Regions from separate parts of the Corynebacterium wankanglinii genome, predicted to be linked through region 1. Evidence: predicted binding sites of a transcription regulator. Region 1 holds the regulator's gene; the other holds the start of a gene.
The links. The regulator LexA, encoded in region 1, represses DNA repair genes until DNA is damaged. The targets are predictions, from matches to a motif close to CGAACANNTGTTCG.
Positions count from the first base shown of each region.

Region 2: the regulator LexA is predicted to act here: its motif matches at 2,638-2,651, upstream of HMA55_RS09385 (DUF222 domain-containing protein).

Region 1 is NZ_JABFED010000002.1:239,073-243,091, forward strand. Features, by position in the region: gene hrpA (ATP-dependent RNA helicase HrpA) at 1-552, shown strand, start outside; gene nrdR (transcriptional regulator NrdR) at 563-1,021, opposite strand; gene lexA (transcriptional repressor LexA) at 1,670-2,350, shown strand; gene HMA55_RS04155 (DeoR/GlpR family DNA-binding transcription regulator) at 2,412-3,212, shown strand; gene HMA55_RS04160 (HPr family phosphocarrier protein) at 3,309-3,575, shown strand; gene nagB (glucosamine-6-phosphate deaminase) at 3,652-4,019, shown strand, end outside.
Region 2 is NZ_JABFED010000007.1:35,311-39,329, forward strand. Features, by position in the region: gene HMA55_RS11340 (metal ABC transporter solute-binding protein, Zn/Mn family) at 1-385, shown strand, start outside; gene HMA55_RS09370 (metal ABC transporter ATP-binding protein) at 396-1,067, shown strand; gene HMA55_RS09375 (metal ABC transporter permease) at 1,064-1,882, shown strand; gene HMA55_RS09380 (DUF2334 domain-containing protein) at 1,883-2,557, opposite strand; gene HMA55_RS09385 (DUF222 domain-containing protein) at 2,723-4,019, shown strand, end outside.

The DNA.
Region 1 (4,019 bases):
CGCGTGGCCGTGATCCGCGACCTTATGTTCTCTCATGGCGGGCCTGTGCGATCGCCTGAGGACTTTGAGGCGCTCGTGGCCAAAATTCGGCCACAAGTCCCGGGCGCGGTGCGCCGCGTCGTGGTGACGCTCGCGCCTGCGCTGGCGGAATACGCGAACATTGCGACAGAGCTCGAGCGGTGGGAAGGGCCAGCTATCGATGACATGAGGGAGCAGCTGAAGTTCTACCTGCCGAAGCACGCAGTAACCGTGCACGGCATCGGACACCTCCAGCATCTGCCTCGCTACATCGACGCTATGCGCATCCGCCTGGAAGACATGCGATTAGATCCGGACCGTGACGCCGACCGGCAATCGGTCATCGACTCGGTAAAGCACTATTTGGCCCAACGGCTCAACTCCCTGCCAGCCGGGCGTTCCAAGTCAAAGGCGTACAAGGAGATCCTCTGGCTCATCGAAGAGCTGCGGGTGAGCTTGTTCGCCCAGCGCCTAGGAACTCCGAAACCAGTGAGTCAGCGCCGCATTGAGAAGAAAATTGACGCATTGCGGTAACGGGGAGCGCTTAAAAGTCCTCGCGGTCTCGGCGCCGCATCAAGCGGATTTCAGACTCAAAGTCGTCTGCACTCTCAAATGATTTGTAAACAGATGCGAAACGGAGGTACGCCACTTCGTCGAGCGCGCGAAGAGGCTCCAGGACCGCAAGCCCAATCTCGTGGGCGGGCACCTGAGAGCTGCCCTGCGCCCGAACTGTCTCCTCCACTTCTTGCGCGAGGCGCTTCAGCGCGTCATCGGTGACGTCTCTGCCCTGGCAGGCACGCCTCACACCGACGATGAGCTTGTCCCGGTCGAACGGTTCGCTGACGCCATTGCGTTTCACTACAGTCAGCACCGCTTTTTCCACTGTAGTAAAACGACCCCCACATTCCGTGCATTCTCTTCGGCGCCGAATGGCGGAGCCAGCTTCAACCAACCGCGAGTCAGTGACGCGGGACTGCTCATTGTGGCAGAAGGGACAAATCACGGTTTTCCACCCCTCAGGTTGCATCGTTTTGAGACCGCAGTGAGTCTACGCCCCCCTCACCTGAAGTCTGCCCCCGATATCGCAGAAGAAACCTGACCACCAGTCGTTGACGCAGCGACGTCCCCGGCACCGGAGAACACGCCGCCAAAAGCTGCGCCAATCAACAGTGCTGCCGTCATGCACACTCCCAACAACAAGGTGTCTCTTATCTCGCGCCGGGATTCGAACGGGCTCTCATCGCCTACCGCGCCCGTATTCTGAGCCCCATCCGAGCGCTCATTTTTTCGACCATCGAAACTTATAGTTCGAACAGCGTTCTGTGCGGAGATTCGAGATCCACCAAGTTCTACGTCCCATACTTCCGCTGGCGGGACTACAGCTGGGGCAACCTGGCGGCCGACAAAGGGGCGCTGCACTGGGTTAATAACTACGGACACGATCGTGCTCCTTTCATCTCGCGGCAAACACTACGCTCGTTATCGACATGTTCGAACACACTCACGCTCGTATGTTCGAACCCGCTTACATGTTCGATTTATAGCACCCGGTGAGAAGCGTGTTTACTCCATATGTCAATTCATCGAACATGAGTGCCCTATCTGGTAGGTTCGTAACCGCGAAATCACCCGCCGAGCCCGAGGAGCGTTCATGGCAAAGAAAAAGTCCGACCCAGGCAACCCGGATTACAACGCGCTATCAGACCGTCAGCGCCGCATTTTGCAGGTCATCCAGGATGCTGTTGTACTGCGGGGATACCCGCCAAGCATCCGCGAGATTGGTGACGCTGCGGGTCTGCAGTCCACTTCCTCTGTTGCCTACCAGCTCAAGGAGTTGGAAAAGAAAGGTTTCTTGCGGCGCGACCCGAACAAGCCGCGCGCAGTAGACCTGCGTCAGCTGCCAGATACGGGGCGGAAGAAGCGCAAGCCGCAGGAATCGAAACCAGATGAGGCTTCGAACGCTCGCTATGTCCCGGTAGTCGGGCAGATCGCTGCTGGCGCCCCCATCCTGGCGGAGGAGAACGTCGATACCTACTACCCGCTGCCGGAAGAGCTGCTCGGTGACGGAGACGTGTTCATGCTGCGCGTGGTCGGCGAGTCCATGCGTGATGCGGGCATTCTTGACGGTGACTGGGTGGTTGTCCGCTCGCAGCCAAACGCAGAGGAAGGCGAATTCGTTGCAGCTCTGCTCGACGGTGAAGCCACCGTTAAGGAGTTCCACCGTGATTCCACAGGCGTGTGGCTGCTGCCCCACAACGAAGCTTTCGAGCCGATCAAAGGCGATCAAGCGGAGATTATGGGGCGCGTCATCTCGGTATTCCGTACGCTATAGAAACGCTTGCGCGCCGACGTGTCGGCGGTGGGAAACGCGCAGCTAGAGATTCAGGAGAACAATGTACGCCGAAGAGCGCAGGCGCCAGATCGCGTCACTGACTGCTGTTGAGGGCCGCGTCAACGTCACTGAGTTGGCGCTGCGCTTCGGCGTGACTGCGGAAACCATCCGTCGCGACCTCGCCGCGCTCCACGATGAGGGTGTCGTTCACCGCGTGCACGGTGGTGCCGTTGCGAACCAGTCCTTCCGCTCGGCCGAACTCCCACTCGATGCCCGGCAACGCGCATCCTCGTCCGCGAAGACTGCCATTGCGGAAGCGGCGCTCCGGCTCGTACCTCAGGCTGAGCACTGCACAATCTTTCTTGACTCGGGTACCACCATCAGCAGTCTGGGTACTCGTCTCGCCGGAATTGGTGGCCAACAGGCGTACTCGGTGGTAACTAACTCCATCCCGACCGCGCTCGAGCTCAGTGGCGCCGGCCTGCGGGAGGTCCAGCTACTGGGCGGCACCGTCCGCCCCATCAGCCAGGCGGTCGTGGGCAGTACGGCGCTGAGGACGCTCGCGCTCATTCAGGCCGATGTCGCGTTTGTGGGGACCAACGCCTTGTCGGTCGAACATGGGCTGTCCACCGCGGACGCACAGGAGGCTGCCGTCAAAGCGGCGATGGTCACTAATGCGCAACGCGTGGTTGTGTTGTGCGACTCAACGAAGCTCGGCAACGATTACGTGGTCAGCTTCGCCCCGCTCAACGAGATCGACGTGGTTGTCACCGATGCTGGTGCACCGCCCGCTTTTGTAGAGGAGCTACGGTCACACGGCGTCGAGGTAATTCTGGCTTCGGCCGAGCCGCTTCGCGATTAGTCCACTCGCAGATTCATATGATCATGGTGGCATTGTTTCAGTGCGCAGACCTACACTCGGTACGACAGTAGGGAAACAACAGAAAGGATCCCCCTGATGGCTTCTAAGACTGTGAAGGTTGGCTCCACCGTCGGGCTGCACGCGCGCCCAGCGACAGTTATTGCGGATGCCGCCGGTGAGTACGACGAGGAGATCTTGCTTACCCTCGTCGGCGGTGACGACGACGAGACGGATGCAGCATCCTCGCTGATGATTATGGCGATGGGCGCGGAACACGGAGACGAAGTCACCGTCACTTCAGACAACGCCGAGGCGGTTGAAGAGATCGCCTCACTCATCGAGAAAAACCTCGATGAGGAGTAAGCGCTCTTCGCTAATCGAAGAGCATGTGCCCGGGCCACGGCCCGGGCACATCTTTGGCCTTGCTACTTTATGCAGCATGGATATCATTGTTCGTCCGACCGCTGGAGAAGTCGGCGAGTACGCTGCCGACATCATTGAACCGTTCGTGCGTGCCGGTGCCACCCTTGGGCTCGCCACAGGCTCCACGCCGAACCCGACATATATCGAACTTGCTCGCCGCCACCGCGAGGAAGGATTGAGCTTCGCCAATTGCGATGCGTTTCTGCTGGACGAGTATGTCGGTCTCGAGCGTGAGGACGAGCAGTCGTATTACGCCACCATCCGCCGAGAATTCACTAATCACATCGACATTGATGATGCGAAGGTTCAATCTCTCGACGGCCGGACGGACGATCCGGAGGCGGAGGCCCGCAGTTACGAGGATCGTATTCGCGCCGCCGGGGG
Region 2 (4,019 bases), on a different contig from region 1:
GCTCGCCGCCCTGCCGCACATGCGCATCGGCATGACCGAGCCGATCGCCGCGGGACTGGTGCAGGACACGCAGCTCCACGACATCACTCCTGAGGAGTACGCCAAGGCCAGCCTGAACCACCAGGAGCCATCCGCCGCGGCCGTCGCCGCCTTCCTCGAGCAGCTGGAAAACGGTGAGGTGGACATGCTCTTTGTCAACCCCCAGAGCACGAACAGCGCGACCCAGCGGCTCGCCGACGCCGCGCGGGAGCATAATGTTCCCGTTGTTGAAATCCGGGAGACGCCCCCGGCCGGCCAAAACTTCCTCGACTACTTCGAGCAGATCGTGGACCAGATCGCGGACATCGCCGCGCACGCCGAGCCGAGCGGCCACCACGACCACTAGGCAGGCCCCCTTGATCGCTGAGCTTCGCAGCGCCTCCGTCGACCCGCTCTGGCACGGCATTGACCTCGCCGTGGAGCCGGGCGAATTCATCGCGGTCCTCGGCCCGAACGGCGTGGGCAAATCCACGCTGCTGGGCACGATGATGGGCACGCGCAAGCTCACCGGCGGGTCCGTGAGCGTCCGCGGCCGCGTCGGTTTCATCCCGCAGCAGCACATGTTCCCGAAAGACTTACCGGTGCGCGGGCGCGACCTCGTCTCACTGGCGATGGGGCGGCGGGCGCGGCCGGAGGACGTCGATAAGCAACTCGCCTCCGTGGGCGCTAAGGCCTTCGCCGACCGCCGCGCGGGGCTGCTCTCGGGCGGCCAACAGCAGCTCATCCGCCAGGCGCAGGCGTTTTCGCAGGATCCGGAGCTGTTGCTTTGCGACGAGCCCCTGCTCTCCCTCGACCCCGGCCGCGCCCGCGACACCGTGCAGCGATTACACGAGCATCCTGCGGCTGTGGTGTGCGTGACTCACTCGATCAACCCAGTACTTGGGGTAGTAGACCGCGTCCTGTACATCGGCCCGGAAGGCCACGTTGTCGGATCCGTTGGCGAGGTGATGCGCTCCGACGTACTCAGCGAGCTCTACGGCACCCGCGTGGACGTGGTGGAAGTTGACGGACGGATGGTGATCCTATGAGCGCGTTCTTAGCAGATACCTCATACCTGCTGGGGCAGGGGTTCGTGCAGACGACCTTGGTCGCGTGCGCCCTGTTGGGAGTCCTGTCCGGCGTCATGGCGCCACTGATCGTGTTGCGCCAAATGTCGTTTTCAGTGCATGCAACCTCAGAGCTCGCACTGATGGGCGCTTCGGCGGCTCTACTGTTCGGGCTCAACGTCGGCTTCGGCGCGGTTTTTGGCGCAGTAGTGGCGGCGCTGGTGCTAGCTGCATTAGGGCTGAAGGGGCAGCAGGACTCCGCCGTGGGCGTGGCCATGAGCTTCGGCATGGCGCTGTCCGTATTGTTCATCCACTTGTACCCGGGAAATTCCAACCGGGCGCTGTCGTTGCTGACCGGGCAGATCGTCGGGGTGTCGGCACAGAACGTGGCGCTACTGGCAGGGACCGCGGTGTTAGTGGTCGGGGTGGTGCTGGCACTGTGGCGGCCGCTCGTGTTCGCGTCCGCGGACCCCGTTATGGCCGCCGCGTGCGGGGTGCCAGTGCGCTCGATGGCGCTGGTGTTCGCGGTTCTGGTCGGCATCGCTTCGGCGCAGTCCGTGCAGATCGTCGGGGCGTTACTGGTGATGTCGCTGCTCATCACTCCCGGCGCGGCTGCGGCGCAAGTGACGGCGAACCCGCGGATGGCGGTGGTGCTGTCCGTAATCTTTGCCGAGGTGGCCGCAGTGGGTGGTATGGTGCTCTCCCTCGCCCCGGGGTTGCCGGTGAGCGTGTTCGTCGCCTTTATCTCGTTCGGGATTTACCTGGTGTGCCGGGTAATCGCCCGGGTGCGGGGATAGCTAGCGGTACTCGCGGTAGTCGGCGGGTTGCGCGCCAGTGTCCATCGCGGCGTCGGCTGCGGCGAGGAAGTCCCGGCGCACCTTCTTCTGGCCCAACTCTCTTCCGGACACTGAGAGGCGGATCGTGTTGCCTTTCTCCGCCCCGCGCTCCGCAGCCTTGATCACGTTGCGGCGCCACCATTTCGCCGCGCCGTACCCCTCCCCCACCGACAAGTTGCGCGCCTGGGCGAACTCCCCCCGGTCCAGGCGGTAGATGCCCTTCGTGGACGCGGCGACCGCGAATCCAAACTCGTCGAGCACCTCCAGCGTGCCGTCGGACATGCGCCAACGTGGCGGGGCAAACATGTCTAGGTCGAAACCGAGCGCCGACATCTGGCGGGTGGCCCCTTTCAAGCGGAGGCGGGCCTCATGGGTGCCCAGGTTCGCAAACTCGCTCCGTCGCCCCTGCACCGGCTGGTCGAAGCCGTTGAGCATCAGGGCGCGGTGCCCCATTTGCTCCGTCAGCCATCCGCGGGTTGTTTTGTCTTTGGCCAGGTGCCATTTCTTATCGATGTGCGGCGCGACCAGCAAAGACACCGGCAGCCCTTCCCGGTCCAAGTCGCGCACCAGGCTGGTGACGTCCCCCAGCGTCGCATCGAAGATTGAGGAGATGGAAACAAGCACGCGCCCAGGCATAGGTGCGATTATCTCACACCAAATCGGTGTCCGCGCGACGAAGCGTGAGCCTGGAAAGCCGCAGCTAAACACTGTGTTATCGAATGTTTGTGCGTATTGAGAGTGGCGGTGTCGGAGCGCGTTCTACTATGCGAAGCCAAGTAGGGATGAAAGGAGGTGCTCCACATGAATGCAACGCTCGACCAATCGATCAACCAAATCGTCGCCGGGCTGCGGTCCCTCGCAGAGGTGATGCGGGCCCCAGAGTCGGTCCACCTCGCTTCTACCCACATAGCCATGGAGCGCCTTCACGCCGCCCTACCGCTATTGTCCGTTGCAGACACCGCATTCGCATTCGTCTGCGAGCGCGACGGCGCTGGCGCCCTCGTCGGCGCCAACCACGCAGTGGAATACCTCACCCGGAGCCTGGGGCTGTCGCGGCGCGAGGCCTTCTCGCTGCTCGAACAGGGCCAGAAGCTCTACGGCGAGCCGGAGGTGCCCGAGCCGGAAGCAAGCGCAGACCAAGCGGACCAGGAACGCAAGGAGCGGGAAGCGGAGGCGCGCCGAAAGAAAGCCCGCGAGGCCCAGGAGCGGGCCCGCAAAGCCGCCGAACGAGCAAACGCCGAAAAGAAGCGCATCATCACCGACGCCCTCAAGCACCTCAATGAGCATGCGGACCCCGGATACGAGGAGATTCTCGCCCAGGCGATGGAAGCGGCCGAAACCCGCACCGCCGAGGAGCTCCGGAAGTTTGTCGGGGACTTGGTCAAGCGTGCCAATAAACGCGGGCGCGAGTACGAAGGGAAGAAAGATCCCCTCGCCGCCTGGAAGAAACGCGGCATCTGGCTCAGTGAGCAAGACTCCGACGGCGGCTCATACGCCAAGGTGTACCTCGATGCCGCCTCGCGCGCCAAGCTGGAAGCCTGCCTTGCCACCGGAGACCACTTGGGGTCGAACATGGAGGGGGATAACGCCGCGGCGAAAGATACACGCCGCAAGCACCAGCGCCGGTTCGACCAGCTGATGCATGTGATTGACCGCTACGGCAACGCCACCACGAAGGCCCGCGGGGGCGTGGGCACGGTGGTAATCACGCTCACCCTCGAAGATCTTTTGGGTGCGGACGCGTTCACGGAGTTCTCCACCAACACCACCGCCTCGCTGACCCCGCTAGACATCGTCCGTCTCGGTCTCCCCGGCGACAGTTTCATCCTTCAGCTCGACTCGGCCACCGGGGGTCCTCTTTCACTGGGCCGCGCCCGCCTCGCTTCCGTGGAACAAAAGATCGCACTGTTGGCCATGCAGGGGGTATGCGCCTGGAACGGCTGCACCAAGCCCGGCGTGGAGCTCGAGGCGCATCACTTGGATTCCTACCTCAGCGGTGGCCTAACAGCAATGGACAACCTCGTGCTGCTGTGCCGCGAGCACCACATGTGCAACAACGACAACAGGGACGGAGCCGGAAACAAGGGACACTTCGACC